One region of the Bacillus sp. L381 genome, then DNA from elsewhere that is predicted to be linked to it. Evidence: a T-box and tRNA genes for the amino acid it is inferred to sense, from the RefSeq annotation. Region 1 holds a T-box; the other holds one or more tRNA genes.

The links. A T-box is a leader RNA that pairs with one kind of tRNA and senses whether it is charged. The one in region 1 lies ahead of tyrS (tyrosine--tRNA ligase), so its partner is inferred to be a tRNA-Tyr.
Region 2: it encodes a tRNA-Tyr, which carries the amino acid that the T-box ahead of tyrS (tyrosine--tRNA ligase) is inferred to sense. The anticodon was not compared.

Annotation. Positions count from the first base shown of each region.
Region 1 is NZ_CP127224.1:2,719,653-2,728,633, forward strand. It holds gene QRX25_RS13835 (TrmB family transcriptional regulator) at 1-426, shown strand, start outside; gene QRX25_RS13840 (AzlC family ABC transporter permease) at 499-1,230, shown strand; gene QRX25_RS13845 (AzlD domain-containing protein) at 1,227-1,550, shown strand; gene sr7p (small protein SR7P) at 1,592-1,717, opposite strand; gene tyrS (tyrosine--tRNA ligase) at 1,838-3,100, opposite strand; T-box leader at 3,151-3,387, opposite strand; gene acsA (acetate--CoA ligase) at 3,441-5,159, opposite strand; gene QRX25_RS13865 (GNAT family N-acetyltransferase) at 5,318-5,950, shown strand; gene QRX25_RS13870 (acetoin utilization AcuB family protein) at 5,975-6,619, shown strand; gene QRX25_RS13875 (acetoin utilization protein AcuC) at 6,616-7,782, shown strand; gene motS (flagellar motor protein MotS) at 7,792-8,481, opposite strand; gene motP (flagellar motor protein MotP) at 8,471-8,981, opposite strand, start outside.
Region 2 is NZ_CP127224.1:187,798-196,778, forward strand. It holds gene QRX25_RS01060 (glycoside hydrolase family 3 protein) at 1-351, opposite strand, end outside; gene pbp4b (penicillin binding protein PBP4B) at 398-1,681, opposite strand; gene QRX25_RS01070 (PTS transporter subunit EIIC) at 1,699-3,066, opposite strand; gene murQ (N-acetylmuramic acid 6-phosphate etherase) at 3,210-4,139, opposite strand; gene QRX25_RS01080 (GNAT family N-acetyltransferase) at 4,239-4,715, opposite strand; gene QRX25_RS01085 (2-thiouracil desulfurase family protein) at 4,733-5,185, opposite strand; tRNA gene QRX25_RS01090 (tRNA-Glu) at 5,366-5,437, shown strand; tRNA gene QRX25_RS01095 (tRNA-Val) at 5,441-5,516, shown strand; tRNA gene QRX25_RS01100 (tRNA-Thr) at 5,522-5,594, shown strand; tRNA gene QRX25_RS01105 (tRNA-Tyr) at 5,614-5,698, shown strand; tRNA gene QRX25_RS01110 (tRNA-Gln) at 5,703-5,774, shown strand; gene sigW (RNA polymerase sigma factor SigW) at 6,003-6,566, shown strand; gene rsiW (anti-sigma-W factor RsiW) at 6,580-7,206, shown strand; gene cdaA (diadenylate cyclase CdaA) at 7,372-8,193, shown strand; gene cdaR (CdaA regulatory protein CdaR) at 8,186-8,981, shown strand, end outside.

The sequences.
Region 1 (8,981 bases):
GCCGAGGAAGAGTTGTGGCTGTCTGTCTGGGAACAGCAGATTCCCTTTATTCAAGAAGCCGCTAACAAACGCGCCGCCGAAAAATTGCCCGTCTTTTCGATTGTGTTCGGTCCTCCGGAAGTGAAGCTCGGAAATACGACACATCACAATATGTCGCCTGAAGTGGCGGAAAAACGCATGGGCGGGAGATTAACGATAGCGGCACGCGATAATAAAGAAGTCTTAATCGCCAATTTTTCTCCACAGACGAATGCCTGGGCCATTAAATCAGAAGATCCCGCTCTCGTTCTCGTCGCCATGGAATATATGAGGCACGACCTTATGTTCGCGGAGCTTGTAAAAGAAGTAGGGGCTGAGAAAGTTGAAGGCCTGATGAAACAAAACCATTCGTTATTTCATGTCGTCACCGGAAATCGGTTCATATAAATGTGAACCGTATTTTCTTTGATTTTTTCATTAGTCGTTATCATTATAATCTCTAAGGAAGGAGTATAAAAAATGATTAACACAGAAGTGCAAAAAACCGCCGTTTCCCGGGAAATGAACGATACGTTTTTACAGGGGGTCCGGGATTGTGTGCCTACCTTGCTTGGCTATATGAGTATCGGTTTTGCTTTCGGCATTGTCGGCGTGGCCTCACATCTCAGTATTCTTGAAATTTGTTTGTTATCCGTGTTTGTCTATGCCGGCGCCGCCCAATTTATTATTTGCTCGCTCCTTGTTTCCGGGAGTCCGATTTCCGCCATTATTTTAACGACGTTTATCGTCAATCTGCGGCACCTTCTGCTCAGTCTGACCATCGCACCTTATTTCACGAAATACTCTTTGGTGAAAAATATCGGCTTCGGCGCTTTGCTTACCGACGAATCTTTCGGGGTAGCGGTAAACAAGGCGGCTCAGAACGGCAGGCTTTACGATAAGTGGATGAACGGCCTGAATGTAACAGCTTATGTGTGCTGGGTTATTTCTTGTATGATGGGCGGGCTTCTCGGACAATGGATATCTGATCCTTACGCCCTCGGCCTGGACTTTGCTTTGCCCGCTATGTTTGCGGCGCTGCTGGTGCTGCAATTGCAGACGTCCGCGTCGGAAAAACTGAAGCACAATCTTTCCTTAATCGTCTATATGATTATTTTTATGGTCTTGTTATCGTATATCGTGCCGTCACACATCGCGGTCATCGTCTCAACCGTGATTGTGGCAACCATCGGGGTGGTGACGGACAAATGAGCATCAGTACGCAAATGATCTGGATTATACTCGGCTGCATGATTGTTACACTTGTGCCGCGCATTGTTCCGTTTATATTTGTCCGGAACATTCAGATGCCTGAATTGGCTTTAAAATGGCTCTCCTTTATTCCGCTTTGCATTTTGACCGCCCTGGTAACGGAGAGCATGATCGTGAAAACAAACAGCGCTTTGACCTTTGATTGGAAATCAATGATCGTTCTCATCCCGACATTGCTTTGCGCGATGTGGACAAAAAGCTTATCAATTACGGTCATCACGGGAGTCGTGCTGATGGCCGCCGTCAGGCTGATCTGGTGACAAACAAAAGCCTCCATTCCGCAGAATGAAGGCTTTTTACTTTATGATGGCGGATTTTCTTCTTCCGCCTCAGGTTCTTCGGCTTTGACTTCGGCGTTCATGCTTTGCTGCTGTTCCCAATGATCCCGCTGCAATCTTTCCTTCGCGATGGTGAACATGAAATTCACGGCGCAGCGCCCCTTCCCTGTTTTGCCTTATACTATGTACTGTACTCATTTCCCGGTGCAGTATTCACAAAACATAAAAAAGCAGCCTGCCGCATAAAGCGGCCGGGCTGCTTTTTATTTTCAGTACGTGATCAGGAAGTATTTTTTCTTTCCGCGGCGCAGTACGGTAAATTGATCTTCGATGCGGTCTTCTGCTGTCAGAAGATGGCTGATGTCCGTCTGGCGCTCGCCGTTAATGTAGACGGCCCCGTTTTGAATGTCTTCACGGGCCTGCCGTTTTGAAGGCGACAATTTAGATTCCACAAGCACGTCTACTAAAGACAGTTCTTCAGAGCGGTCTTTTTCAAACGAAGGCACGTCTTTAAACCCTACCTTGACGTCTTGAGCGGAAAGCTCTTTAATATTGCCGCTGAACAGCGCCTGGGAGATATGAACGGCCTGCTCAAGCGCTTCGCGGCCGTGTACAAGAACAGTCACTTCTTCAGCGAGACGTTTCTGTGCTTCCCTTTTCTCAGGAGCCGTCTCCGTTTTTTCAGCATAAGCTTCAATTTCCTCTTTTGATAAGAAAGTAAAGTATTTTAAATATTTGACAACGTCGCGGTCATCTGTATTGATCCAGAATTGGTAGAATTCATACGGCGATGTTTTTTCTTTATCAAGCCAAATCGCGCCGCCTTCCGTTTTGCCGAATTTCGTGCCGTCCGCTTTTGTAACGAGCGGAATGGTAAGACCGAACGCTTTCGCCCCTTCTTCCGATTTTCTGATCAGTTCAAGACCGGCCGTGATGTTGCCCCACTGGTCACTGCCGCCGATTTGGAGTTTGCAGTTCTTTTCTCTGTACAGATTCAGGAAATCATAGGATTGCAGGATCATGTAGCTGAATTCCGTGTAAGAAATCCCTGTTTCAATTCTTGAGCTTACGGTATCTTTCGCTAGCATGTAGTTGATTCCGAAGTTTTTTCCGACGTCGCGAAGAAATTCAATGATGCTCATTTTTCCGATCCAGTCAAAGTTGTTCGCTATGACAGCGGGGTTTTCTCCGGCTTCGAAATCTAAAAATCGGGAAAGCTGATTTTTAATTTTTTGCGACCATTCCACAACGATATCCTGAGTGTTTAACGTACGTTCCGCTTTTTTGCCGCTCGGATCGCCGATCAGTCCCGTTGCGCCGCCTACAAGCGCAATCGGATGGTGGCCTGCAAGCTGGAAACGGCGCAATGTCAATATCGGCAGAAGGTGTCCGATGTGCAGGCTGTCAGCCGTCGGGTCAAACCCTGAGTATAAACGGATTTTTTCTTCGTTCAGCTGTTTATTCAGTCCTTCTTCATCCGTCATTTGCTGGATTAAGCCGCGGAATGATAAATCTTCTAATAAATTAGTCATTTTGTCTTCTCCTTTGTTTATAGAAATAAAAAACGCCCCTTCGTTTAAAACGAAGGGACGATATAATCGCGGTACCACCCTACTAATAAAAGCCTAAAAAAGCTCTTATCACTCTTCCTGATAACGGACCGTGTCCGTTCTTTCACTACTGAAAGCCTTCCTTTGAAGTACTTTGTTCGCAAAAGCGGTTCATGAGTGTATTCGGCATATCTTATGTGCTGATTTTCACCGGCCATCAGCTCTCTGGAACAATCAGATATCCTACTTGTCTCAATCAAAACCTTTTCGTATGAAGCTTACTCATTTTTAACATAAACTAGATGCAATGTCAACGCCGGCTTTAATCTTCCATTGTGGACAGGTCGCCTGCCGGCAGGTTCAGCTCCCACGCCTTCAGCACACGTCGCATGATTTTTCCGCTCCGTGTTTTCGGCAGTTTATCTTTAAACTCAATTTCACGCGGTGCGGCATGCGCGGCAAGCCCCTGTTTTACAAAGAGACGAATGTCCTCTTTCAGCTGATCGGATGGTTCATGTCCTTCTCTGAGGGCGATAAACGCTTTAATGATTTCTCCCCTGACAGGATCCGGCTTTCCGATGACACCTGCTTCGGCAATCGCCGGATGTTCAACAAGTTTGCTTTCGACTTCAAACGGGCCGACACGCTCACCGGATGTCATAATAACATCATCGACTCTCCCTTGGAACCAGAAATAACCGTCTTCATCCATATAAGCTGAATCTCCGGAAACATACCAGCCGCCCGGCATGAAATAAGAATCATATTTTTCTTTGTTATTCCAAATGGAATCCATCATGGACGGCCAGCCCTTTTTAATAGCCAGGTTCCCCATCCGGTACGGCGGAAGTTCATTCCCTTGATTGTCAACGATCGCCGCTTCCACTCCCGGAATCGGTTTGCCCATTGAACCCGGCTTGATCTCCATGCAAGGATAATTGCAGATAAGCTGTCCGCCGGTTTCCGTCATCCACCACGTATCGTGGATGCGCTTGCCGAATACTTTATGCCCCCACTTGATGACCTCAGGGTTCAAAGGCTCTCCGACACTCAGGACGTGACGAAGTGAAGTAAGGTCAAATTTGGACGCCATTTCATCTCCGGCGCCCATAAGCATTCTGAAAGCGGTCGGAGCGCTGTACCAGACGCTGACACCGAGCTTTTCAATTGTGCCGTACCAGTTTTCCGGACTGAATCTGCCGCCGACGATCACGTTCGCCGCCCCGTTCAGCCATGGCGCAAAAATCCCGTACACCGTCCCGGTCACCCAGCCTGGGTCCGCAGTGCACCAGTAAATATCGTCTTCTTTAAGATCAAGCACCCACTTGCCGGTCTGGTATTGCTGAATCATGGCTTCATGAACGTGAAGCACACCCTTAGGCGTTCCGGTAGATCCTGATGTGTAATGAAGCAGGTAGCCGTCTCTTCTGTCCATCCATTCAATGTCAAGTCTCGTGCTTTCTCCTTCAGCCGCTTTATCGTAATGGATGATTTTATCTCCCGTTTCTTCGCTGCCGCCGACAATGAAAATATGCTGCAGGTCGGGGAGACTCTCTGCCGGAATCCGTTCGGCCAGTTCAGGTGTTGTCACGACAACCTTTGCCTGGCTGTTCAGCAGACGGTCTTTGACGGCGCCTTCCATAAACGCTTCAAATAAAGGGCCGGCAATCGCACCGATTTTAATAGCGCCGAGCATGATAAAATACAGCTCCGGCGAACGCGGCATGAAAATAAAAACGCGGTCTCCTTTTTCCACGTTTCCATACCGTCTCAGCACATTTCCCGCCCGGTTCGATTCCTCCATCATTTCTTTAAATGTGTATTTTTCTTCCCTGTTTGCGTCCTTATAATACAGCGCTACTTTGTTTCTGCGAAATGACTCGGCATGGCGGTCAATCGCTTCATATGCGGCATTCAGCTTACCGGTCTGATGCCAGGAAAACTCCGCCTCTACTTCTTTCCAATCGAAGCTGCGGTATGTTTCCTCATAATTTTGCAGATGATAATTCCCCTTTTCTGCTGGCAACGCTTTCAAATTCATGCAACATCCCCCTTTGCTGATCTATAGACTAATTATAGTAGAAGTTCACAGTTTTCTCAATTTTTAAAATATAAATTACTGTACTATTGAAAACGCTTTATAATTTGTTATGCTTAAAGGAGATGTGTTTTTATTAAGAACCGACAGGCGGTGAATCAGTGAAACATCATAAAACGTACCATTCTACATCTATTCAGACAGCAGCCGGCCCTCTTTTAGTAGAAGGGCCCGTTCCTCCAGAGGACTTAGCACAGTATGAGTTTCATGAAGGCCTGACTGCCTTTCGCCTTCCTCATGAACAGCACAAAGCGTTAATCGAAATAGCCGGGCTTCCCGAAGGGCGGATCATTATCGCCAGGGACGGACAGACGATTATCGGCTATGTGACGTATTTATATCCCGATCCGCTTGAACGGTGGTCTGACGGAAATATGGAAGACCTCCTTGAACTCGGGGCGATCGAGGTCGCTCCCGGCTACAGGGGCTGTTCTGTCGGAAAAACTTTGCTGACAGTCAGCATGATGGATGAACAGATGGAACATTACATCATCATGACGACGGAATATTACTGGCATTGGGATTTAAAAGGAATGAAAAAAGACGTGTGGGAATACAGAAGGATTATGGAAAAGATGATGAATGCCGGGGGTCTTGTCTGGTTTGCAACGGATGAACCGGAAATCAGCTCTCATCCGGCCAATTGTCTGATGGCCCGCATCGGCAGGCACGTCAGTCAGGAGTCAATCGAACAGTTCGACAGGCTTCGTTTTTATCAGCGATTTATGTATTGACTGACCTACAAAGGGGATAAAAAAATGATTGCAGAACAAATCATGAAACGGGATGTCATCACCGTCACAAAAAACGACTCCATTGAAACAGCCGTACGCAAAATGAAGGCATATCATATCCGTCATCTCCCTGTCACCGACGAAGACCTGCACGTCGCCGGTATCGTCACAGACAGGGACATTAAACAGGCCGGCCCGGGCAGCTTTGAACAAGAAGACCGCGGCGCGTTTCTGACAAACAAAGTGGAAACCATTATGAAACGGAATGTCATCTGCGCCCATCCGCTTGATTTCGTGGAAGAAATATCCGCTTCTTTTTATGAGCATGGCATCGGCTGTCTGCCGATCACAGTAAACAATAAGCTGACAGGCATTTTAACCAAAACCGATGTACTTCGGACTTTCGTCAGCCTGACAGGCGCAGCTCAGCCGGGATCACAGGTGGAAATCCTGGTGACGGATATGACCCAAAGCCTTGCTGATCTCAGCTGCATGTGCCGTGATCTTCAGCTCCAAATCCTGAGTGTGCTCGTCTATCCCCATGATTCAGCCGGGTCGAATATACTCGTCTTCCGGGTGAAGACGATGAATCCGCTCCCTTTCATCCGTGCCGTTCATGAAGCCGGATACAATGTCTTGTGGCCGAAACATTTGAGGGATCAGTCATGAGAGACAGCGTTTTTGTTTACTCGCCTTCTTATCAGACGTATCAATTTCATCAGGAACATCCGTTCAATCAGCAGCGCGTGCTTTTGACATACGATCTGCTACAGGCGGCGGACGCGTTTGAAGAGGGAGATATCGTCGCTCCCCGCACGGCCTCTAAAGAAGAGCTGGCTCTCGTTCATACGGAGGATTACATACAGGCTGTGGAACTTGCCGGTGGGGGCCGGCTCCCTGCCAAAGAAGGAGAAAGCTACGGGCTCGGAACGGAAGACACCCCCGTTTTTGCCGGCATGCATGAAGCTGCATCGCTGCTTGTGGGCGGCACCTTAACAGCGGCCGATTATGTCATGACGGGACAAGCAAGGCATGCCTGCAATTTAGGAGGCGGCCTTCATCACGGCTTCCGCGGCAGGGCATCGGGCTTTTGTATCTATAATGACAGCGCCGTAGCCATCCAATACATTCAGAAAAACTACGGAGCAAAGGTGTTATACATTGATACTGACGCTCATCATGGCGATGGCGTTCAATTTACATTTTACGACAGGTCTGATGTCTGCACTGTGTCTTTTCATGAAACCGGACGTTATTTATTTCCCGGGACGGGACAGGTACTGGAAAAAGGAAGCGGCCAAGGCTACGGCTATTCTTTTAACATCCCGCTGGACGCCTTCACAGAGGATGATTCCTTTCTCCACGCTTACAAAACGGCCGCCTCGGAAATCGCGTCTTTTTTTAAGCCGGATGTGATTCTGACTCAGAACGGAGCGGACGCCCATTATTACGATCCATTGACACACCTGTCCAACACCATCTTCATTTATCAAGAGATCCCGCGGCTCGCTCACTCTTTAGCCCATCAATATTGCGGCGGCAGATGGATCGCGGTCGGCGGCGGCGGTTACGATATTTGGAGAGTCGTCCCGAGAGCATGGAGCCGCATATGGCTTGAGATGAAAGGGATTGACCCTGGGGAGCGCATACCGCAGAAGTGGATTCAAAAATGGCAGAAACACTCTCCCTACACCTTGCCCGCTTTTTGGAGTGATCCTGACCAATTATATCCTCCGATTCCCCGAAAAGAAGAAATCTCAGAAAAAAATGCCCAAACCGTGGAAAAAGCGCTTTTTGCCATCCGGTCTGAGCAGCGGTATAAAACAAAATAAAAAACGACCTTACGAGGAGGTCGTTTTTTTTATGACAATTTCTACACGGCGGTTTTCTTTCATATGTCCGGTGCTTTTGTTGTCCTTCACAGGTTTCGTATCCGCGTAACCGACAGAAATAAACCGTTTGGCGGAAAAGTCTTCTTTTGCGGTAAAATAACGGATTACACTCGCCGCTCTTGCAGATGAAAGCTCCCAGTTCGACGGAAATTGGTAGGTGGAAATCCGGCGGCTGTCCGTATGGCCTTCAACCTGTATGGCATTCGGAAGTGTTTTCAAAAGCACAGCGATCTGATGCAGGACTGGCTCAGCGTTTTTCAGCACATCCGCTTTTCCAGTCTGAAACAGAACGGCCTCCTGCAGCACAAGGACCACTCCGCGCTCATCGCGCTTCGCTGTCATTTTGGAACTTAAATGGTGTGTTTTTATGTATGTCTTCACGTTCTGCAACAGCAAATCCTGTTCATTATTTTCGTTTGCTTTGCTTGATGACGCCGGTTCACCCCCGCTGCCGTTTGTATGAATCGAAGTAACGGCTGATTGAAATTTTTCCGCGTCGATTTGCGACATCGAAAAAAGCAATATAAAGAACACGAGAATAAGCGTGATCAAGTCGGCAAACGTCACCATCCATCTTGGTGAACCGCCTGTATTTCCCTGTTTGTTCCTGCGTTCAAAACGCTCTTTTCTAAGCTTCATGGACAGCGCCCTTTTTCTTGTTCGCAGGCTGTCCTTTACGCCAGTCTTCTCTTGAGCTGAAAACGACGAGCTGACTTTCGAGATTGCGGGGATTTTTTCCCGATTGGATGCCGACAACCCCTTCGATGATAACCTGTTTGATGAAAATTTCACTTTCGGTTTTTTCTTCAAGCTTTGCCGCGATAGGGATAAACACCAAATTGGCAAGCAGCGCCCCGTACAGCGTCGTCAATAGCGCAATAGCCATATTCGGCCCGAGTGTATGCGGGTCATTTAAGTTTTTAAGCATGAGCACGAGTCCGACAAGCGTCCCGATCATTCCCCAGGCGGGCGCAAAATCGCCGGCTTTTTCAAAAACACGTCTTCCCTTTCTGTGCCTTTCTTCCATAGCGGCGATCTCAGAATCCATCACCAGCCGGATCGTTTCCTCGTCCCAGCCGTCTATCGCAAGCAATAACCCCTTTTTTAAAAACGGATCTTTGATCTCACGCGCCTGATCC
Region 2 (8,981 bases), 1.3 Mb from region 1:
AATGCTTAATAAAAGCGGAATATCAGGGCTCGCCTTTTGAAAGGCATCTGTCAGGCGGACCGTTTGCTCAGTGCTTTTTACATTTTCTGCAAATAAGATAACGCCGCCGAACCGGTACTTTTGAATAAGCCCTGCGACTTCTTCATTCATTTGGGTAAGAGCCTCAGGGGATGACTGCCCCTTCTTTTGCCAATTGCGAAAATCAGGCATGAGCATCTGCCCCAGTTTTTCATCTAATGTCATGCGAGATACCGCTTGTTCCGCCTGTGACGGAATGTCCGGTTTTGTCGATGCATGAGGTGTGCCGGAAACAATGAATAACAGTAATACAGCTGAGATGACAAGTTTCATAATGATGTCCTCCTGTCGTCATAGTGTAGACAAAAGACTTGGGGTGTCATTCAATGGCTTCATAAATCGCTTTTACAACGCTGCCGTAGCTTCCGGTCGGGAAAAGATCCCCTTCGAAAACATTGGGGTTTTCACCGGGGCTGACGACGGGGGAATGCTTTTTGTTGGTCAAAAGTGCGATCCCCAGGCTATAAGCGGGGTCAATGATCGTGACGGTGCCGGTCCATCCGGTATGGCCGTAAGCCTGCCTGCTTGCATACGGACCGAACATCCACTCCATATCAGGGCTGCCGTTTTTCCGCCAGCCGAGAGCGAAAGTCGGGTCAGATGAAGCCGCCGTTGTGAACAGATCGGCCGTTTGTTTATTGAAGAGAGAAACGTGTTTGTAGGTGCCGCCGTTCAGCATGACTTGAAGAAGGACGGCCATGTCATCAGCTCTGGAAAACAGTCCTGCATGGCCGGACACTCCTCCCATTGAGTAAAATGCTTTTTCGTCGTGAACCTCGCCTTGCAGCGTATACGTCCTGATGTGAGGAAAATGGATGACCCCGTCACGCGTGTTGCCTAAACGTTCAGTGGCTGCGAATGCTTTTTCTTTGAAGCCTTTTTGCAGCGGATTGAACAGGGTATGCTTCAGTTTCAGCGGTTTATACAGTTCTTGCTCCGCATAAGCATCGAGGGTTTTTCCGGTTATGTTTTCAATGATGCAGCCGAGAAGCATGTAACCGATATCACTGTATACGTGCTTTGTCCCCGGTTTGTATTCAAGCGGGATTTGGGTGAGAAAACGGATCGTTTTGTCCCGTTGTTGTGAATAAAAAGGGCCCGCCGTGTCAGGCTGATAGAAATAAAAACTTGCCGGCAGACCGGATTGATGCTGGAGCACATCAATGACGCGTATGCGGTCTTTCCCTTGAACCGGATCGCTTTTTCTGTCTTTGAAATCGGGAAGGTAAGCCGAGACTTTTTCGTATACTTCAAGCTTCCCCTGACTGACGAGGCGCTGTAATGCAAAATTCGCCGCGTACATTTTTGTATTGGAGGCTAAATCAAACATAGTTGATGTTTTCATTTTTTTCGGATGGGATAAAAGAACGTTCCCGTCATATTTTTTGCTGTAGCCGTATGCTTTCTTTTTTATCACTCGTCCGTCCTTTACGACGACGAGGACGGCTCCCGGGAATCCTGCTGCAATGTCTTTTTCAATCATTTGATCAACCTTTCTGAGCTTTGCTGTATCGTATAATTTGGATTGGGCGAAGGCTTTGTGCTGCGGCAGAAAAGAGAAGCTGATGACTATTATGAGTATGGCGGCTGCCAGTGTTTTCATATTCTTATTCCTCCAGGCTATTCAAATTCAGCAGCCATGTCATCCGTAAACCCGAAAGCATAAGTGAAGACAAAGCCCGCCGCGTAAGAGATGAAGAGACCGATGATATACAAAACGATCTGGGCCGGCTGTACGAGAAATGAGAGCGGAAGGCCGGAGACACCAATTGAAAAAGTGGCCACTTGAAAATGGGCTTGAAAGGCGCCGCCTATTCCCGCGCCCAAACACGCCGTTAAAAACGGCCTGCCGAGCGGGAGTGTGACGCCGAAGATGAGCGGCTCCCCGATTCCGAGCAGACCGGATGGAAGTCCGCCTCCAATCGCTCTTTTCAATGAGGCTTTTTTTGTTTTCATAAAGATGGCGAAGGCCGCGCCTACTTGACCTGCGCCTCCCATCGCGAGAATCGGGAGAAGCGGGTCATCTCCGATTGATCGGATTAATTCCAAATGCACGGGAGTCAAGCCCTGATGCAGCCCGGTGATGACAAGCGGCAGGAAGGCGGCCCCTAATACAAACCCCGACACGATTCCCCCGACATTCAATAGAGACAATAAGCCTGATGTAATCAGATCAGAAATAAAACCGCCTACAGGGATAAAGACGACATATGTTACCAGCCCGGTGATGAGCAAAGACAATGTAGGCGTAACGATAATGTCGAAGGATTGATGGACGTACTTTCTGATCAACCGTTCGGTATAAGCGATAAAAATCGCGGCGAAAAGAACGCCGATTAATCCTCCCCTGCCAGGGAGCAGATTCTCTCCGAACAAACTGATATTGGCGATCTCAGGGTTAAGGATCAATATCCCCGCAAGGCCGCCCATCGCTGGTGTCCCGCCGAATTCTTTGGCCGCATTGATGCCGACAAGGACGCCTAGGTAAGCGAATAAGCCTGAACCGATAACCGTTAATATAAGCGCGATTTGGGATTCTTTCGGGAGCCAGCCGGCCTGAATGACAGCTTTCGTAATGCCGGTGATTAAACCTGATGCAATGAGTGCGGGAATAAGAGGAATGAAGATGCTTGATAGCTTTCTGAGAAACAGGGTGATGGGTGTTGTGTTTTTTCTGTTGAGATCAGCTTTTTTTCGTGAGGCGGCTTTTTTTAAATCAATGTTTTTTCCGGGTGACATAAGGTTTGCGAAAGCGTCGGCGACATGATTGACGACACCCGTGCCGAGAATGATCTGCAGGGTTTCGGCTTCGACGACGCCTATTACTCCGTCAAGCCGTTTCAGCGCTTCAATATCCGTTTTGTCCTGATCGAAAGGCGTGATTCTTAAGCGTGTCATACAGTGGGTAAAGCCTGAAATATTGGATGAACCGCCGCAATTGTCCAGAATATCTTTGGCCAGCGCATGATAAAATGCCTCTTTGCTCATGGAAACCCTCCTCTTTCAGTACAATTTTCCCGCGGAGCTTTGCTTGAAACGCATCCTAAAAGCCCCTGCGCCGATCATGAAAACGGCGCGGGCTCGTAAAGCACTTTATAATTATTGACTGGGGCATTCTGACCAAGGAATGATCAGCGGTTTTTTTCTCTTGAAATATGCTGTTCAATGGCTTTGTCAATGAAGCCTTCTGCTTCTTTGAGCAGTGCTTTCGCATGTGTTTCGTCCGAATTCGTCTTCAGCATGACGATCGCCGTTTTGACATGGCTGCCTGAGGCCTCAAGCGTTTCCCTTGCCTTGTCGTACGGGACGCCCGTGATGCTTTGGATGATGCCGATTGCCCGTTCTTTCAATTTTTCATTGCTGACATGAACGTCCACCATTAAATTTTCGTATACTTTGCCGCTTTTAATCATCACGGCGGTGGAAATCATGTTCAGAATCATTTTATGTGCCGTCGCCGCTTTCATTCGTGTTGACCCTGTAATCACTTCGGGGCCGACGACAACTTCGATGCTGTGATCGGCATACGTGCTGATCAGCGAGTGCTTATTGCATGTGAGCGCGACGGTTTTGGCGCCGATTGTTTTTGCATATTTCAGCGCACCGGCCGCATACGGAGTGCGCCCGCTTGCTGCGATAGCGATCACGGTATCGTCTTCGGTAAGCCCGATTGTCTTGAGGTCAAGAGCGCCGGTTTCCTCGCTGTCTTCGATTCCTTCAGCCGCTTGCAAAAAGGCGTCTGCCCCTCCGGCCATCAATCCGATGACGGTGTCGGGACTTACGCTGTATGTAGGCGGGCATTCAACCGCATCCAGTACACCAAGTCTGCCGCTTGTGCCCGCTCCCGCATAAATCAGCCTGCCGTTTCGCCGCAATGACTGATGGGCGAATTGAACGGCAATTTCAATATCAGGCAGCACCTGCTGAACGGCGTCCGCCACTTTGAAATCCTCTCGGTTAATGATGCGGAGGATTTCTATCGTGTCTGCTTGATGGATTGAAGCGGTCTCTGGATTTCTTGTTTCTGTGGTCAATCTGTGAATGTTAAGCCGGTCTGTCATGAATGTACCCTCCCAAGTCGTTATTACTTGAAGTATATGGGCTTCTGAATATATGTTTCAAGAAAAATCGGCAGGAAAGAGATGAAAAATCAAACGCTTTCACAAAAAATGATGCAAAATGTGCTGTTCGCCGATCGGGCCGATCCTGCGGCGCCCTTTATCAATAAAACCGGAAGACCGGTACAGGTTCTGTGCACGATGATTGCGATGGTTCACTGCAAGCACGATTTCATCACACCAAGGAAAATAATTTGCGACAAAAGCGGGGAGCTGCAGCATCGCTTGTTTGGCGTAACCTTTTCCCTGCTGCGGCGCATGTAATGACAGCGCGCTCAGCAAAATGGCAGATACGTTGTTCGAATACGGGGTTATGGTTTCTTTTGAGGTATGTAAAATAAAAAAACCGACGGGGCTGTCTTCTTTTAAAATGACTGTCGGATAACGATCCCGGATGACAAGCGCCTGCGGCAGGACATCTTTCGGGAGAGCGGAGAACATTTTATCTTCTTCACTGAGTACAAACCCGTTCAGCCCGTCTGCATGCTCCGGTTTATAAAAAGACAGGGTTACATCCATGATATCTTCTCTCCTTTTTATAATTGATCCAGTTCATCTTCTGATAAAACACGGCAGCCTGCCCGTTTTAAAAGAGCGGAAGTGATGCCGTCCCCGATTATTTTTTTTCCTGAGAAAGTGCCGTCATAGATGAAGCTGCTTCCGCAGGATGGGCTGTTTTCTTTAAGAATGACCGTGCCGGCGCCTATTTCTTTTGCGTATGCCAGAGTTTTTTCCGCGCCGGCCATATATAAAGCGGTAACGTCTTCACCAGATGCCGTTACGATTTTCGCCGTTCCGTTCAGCACATCTTCGCCCGTGCCGCCGATGATTTCCGCCGGTTCGCGGGGAGTGGTGAAGCCGCCCAAAAGTTCGGGGCAGACCATAACAGCTTTCTTTTCATCCACGAGTCTGCGGATTTTTTCCGAAGCGGCGTGGGAGCCGTTATACCTGCATTCGATACCGCCGAGACAAGAGCTGACTAAGATCATCTGTGTCCATTCCCTTCATATTTATGATACCTCCATCTTAAATGAAATAAGAAAGAAGGGATGAGTTTTTCAGTTAAAAAACGGGTAAAAAAGTTTGAAAATAAAAAAAATAATTTTTCTCTTTACAAAAGGGGTACAACCTGTATATAATAACTTTTGTCAGCTCGACGCGGACACAACGGCCCGTTGGTCAAGCGGTTAAGACACCGCCCTTTCACGGCGGTAACACGGGTTCGAATCCCGTACGGGTCATATGGAGGATTAGCTCAGCTGGGAGAGCATCTGCCTTACAAGCAGAGGGTCGGCGGTTCGAGCCCGTCATCCTCCACCATATTTGCCGGCCTAGCTCAATTGGTAGAGCAACTGACTTGTAATCAGTAGGTTGGGGGTTCAAGTCCTCTGGCCGGCACTGTTTTTCTGAAAAATACGGAGGGGTAGCGAAGTGGCTAAACGCGGCGGACTGTAAATCCGCTCCCTCAGGGTTCGGCGGTTCGAATCCGTCCCCCTCCACCATTTTTGGGCTATAGCCAAGCGGTAAGGCAACGGACTTTGACTCCGTCATGCGTTGGTTCGAATCCAGCTAGCCCAGTCTCAGACACCTTTTGCATAAGGTGTCTTTTTTTATCGGCATTTCAGTTCGGTTTCTGATTGTTCATTAGATATACTATTTTTAAGCTGCTGTTAAGGCAGTATATTCTGTATTTTCCATCTACACCCTGCCTGAAATTTGGTAAAATAAATGTAATAAAAAAATGAAACCTTTTAAAACAATCAACGTATAGATACAGACCGGTGAAGGGCAGAGGTAAGATAAAACATGGAAAACCTGATTAAAAAAAGAATTAAGCAAGTCAAAAAAGGCGATCAAAATGCGTTTGCAGAAATCGTTGACCTTTATAAAGATAAGATTTACCAGCTTTGCTACCGCATGCTCGGCAATGTCCACGAAGCGGAAGATATTGCGCAGGAGGCTTTTATCAGAGCGTATGTCAATATCGACAGTTTCGATATCAATAGAAAGTTTTCAACGTGGCTTTACAGAATTGCGACCAACCTGACCATTGACCGCATCCGCAAGAAAAAGCCTGATTACTATCTGGACGCAGAAGTGGCGGGAGCAGAAGGGCTGACGATGTATTCGCAGATCGCCGCGGACGGGGTTCTCCCTGAAGACGCCGTATTGTCGTTGGAGCTGTCGGACACAATTCAGAAAAAGATTTTAAAGCTGCCTGACAAGTACAGAACGGTTATTGTATTAAAGTATATTGACGAACTCTCTTTAATTGAAATCGGGGAGATTCTGAATATCCCTGTCGGCACCGTCAAGACAAGGATTCACAGAGGCAGAGAGGCTCTTAGAAAACAATTGAGGGATCTTTAAGTGGGGTGATGAAATGAGCTGTCCTGAACAGATCGTGCAGCTTATGCATAAGCATCTTGATGGAGATATCCTTCCTGAAGATGAAAACGTATTAAAACAACATTTGCGGTCATGCGAGAATTGCAAACGGCATTTTCATGAAATGGAGAAATCCGTAGCGCTCGTCCGAAGCACATCGCATGTCACAGCCCCTGCTGATTTTACTGCCAAAGTTATGGCGAATCTTCCAAAAGAGAAAAAACGCGCTTCTGTTAAACGATGGATCAAAACTCATCCGATCATTGCAGCCGCAGCGGTTTTTGTGATTTTAATGGGCGGCGGTTTTTTCAACAGCTGGCATAACGACCACAATTTCAGTGTGTCCAAACAGCCGAACCTTGTCGTGCAGAATCACACGGTCACCGTCCCTGAAGGCGAGACCGTAAAGGGCGATGTTACAGTAAAAAACGGCAAGCTGGTCATTAAAGGTAAGGTCGACGGCAATGTGACCGTCGTCAACGGAGAAAAATACATGGCCTCAGCCGGACAAGTCACCGGGCAGATTGAAGAAATTAACCAATTGTTTGACTGGGTCTGGTACGAACTGAAATCGGCGGGTCAGGGCGTTGTGAGCGCTTTGGACCCGAATGAAGATGAGTAAAGCGTATAATCGCTTTACTCTTTTTTTATGGATTGCCGCGCTGGCTCATTTCACTTGAGAAATCAAAATGTGGTATAATGAGCACGCTATATGATGTACATATTGCTCATGCAGCACAATTCATAGTGAAAAAACGAAATGACTGAATTCCTGGAGGACGAGGAAATGGCTTTTGAGGACATCCCATTTTTGCAATACCTCGGCAATGCCGTTGATATTCTCCTTGTTTGGTATGTGATATATAAATTAATCATGGTCATACGCGGAACGAAGGCGGTTCAGCTTTTAAAAGGAATCGTCGTCATCGTATTGGTCCGGATGGCCAGTTCATATTTGGGACTCAGCACGCTTCAATGGCTGATGGACCAAGCGATAACATGGGGATTTTTAGCGATTATCATTATATTCCAGCCTGAGCTGAGGCGGGCGCTTGAACAGCTCGGACGGGGCCGGTTCTTTTCAAGGAGCGGCACCCCCGTGGAGGAAGCGCAGCATAAGACAATTGAAGCGATTACAAAATCGATCAGCTACATGGCGAAACGCCGAATCGGCGCTCTCATCGCCATTGAGCGCGACACGGGAATGGGCGATTATATTGAGACGGGCATCCCGCTTAATGCGCAGGTCAGCTCGGAGCTTTTGATTAATATCTTCATTCCGAATACGCCGCTGCACGATGGAGCGGTCATAATGAAAAATAACGAGATTGCGGCCGCTGCCTGTTATCTGCCGCTTTCTGAAAGCCCGTTTATTTCAAAGGAGCTGGGGACGCGGCACAGAGCGGCTGTCGGCATCAGTGAAGTGACGGACAGCTTAACCATTATCGTATCCGAAGAGACGGGCGCCATCAGTGTGGCCAAAAACGGAGACCTTCACAGAGAATTGACGGAAGAAGCACTGAAAGAAATGCTTGAAGCAGAGTTTAAGAAAAACGCCAGAGATACTTCTTCTAACCGCTGGTACTGGAGGGGCAAGAAAAATGGATAAATTCTTAAACAACCGCTGGGCTGTAAAGATCATTGCATTGCTCTTTGCGCTCCTGCTTTATGTTGCGGTTAACAACAACCAGGCGCCGACTCCGAAAAAGCCGGGGGAATCTTTTTTTCCGACATCAACGACTGACGAGGCTACGCTTACTGATATTCCTGTAAAAGCATACTATGATGAAGCGAATTACGTAGTCACCGGCGTGCCCCAGACCGTAAATGTCACGATTAAAGGCTCGACAAGCGCGGTGAAAAAGGCGAGACAGACGAAGAATTTTGAGATATACGCTGATATGAATAAGCTGAAGACCGGGACCCATAAGGTCGAATTGAAGGCGAAAAATGTGTCGGACGGACTGACGATATCCATTAACCCGTCAGTCACGACGGTTACGATTCAGGAAAAAACGGCTGAAAGTTTTCCCGTTGAAGTTGAATACTACAATAAAAGCAAAATGAAAAAGGGATATACGCCCCAGCAGCCGATTATCAGCCCGAAAAACGTACAGATTACGGGTTCGAAAAACGTGATTGACAACATTTCGCTTGTCAAAGCATCCGTGAACCTTGAAAATGCAAATGAGACCATTGATAAGGAAGTGAAGGTGACCGTCTATGACAAAGACGGCAACGCACTTCCTGTTGATGTTGAACCGTCAGTCATTAAAGTGACGGTTCCCGTGGCCAGTCCGAGCAAAAAGCTCCCTTTCAAAATTGAAAGGAAGGGAAGTCTTCCTGACGGGGTGAGCGTTGCGAGCATTGACTCGAATCCGAGTGAGGTGACGGTTT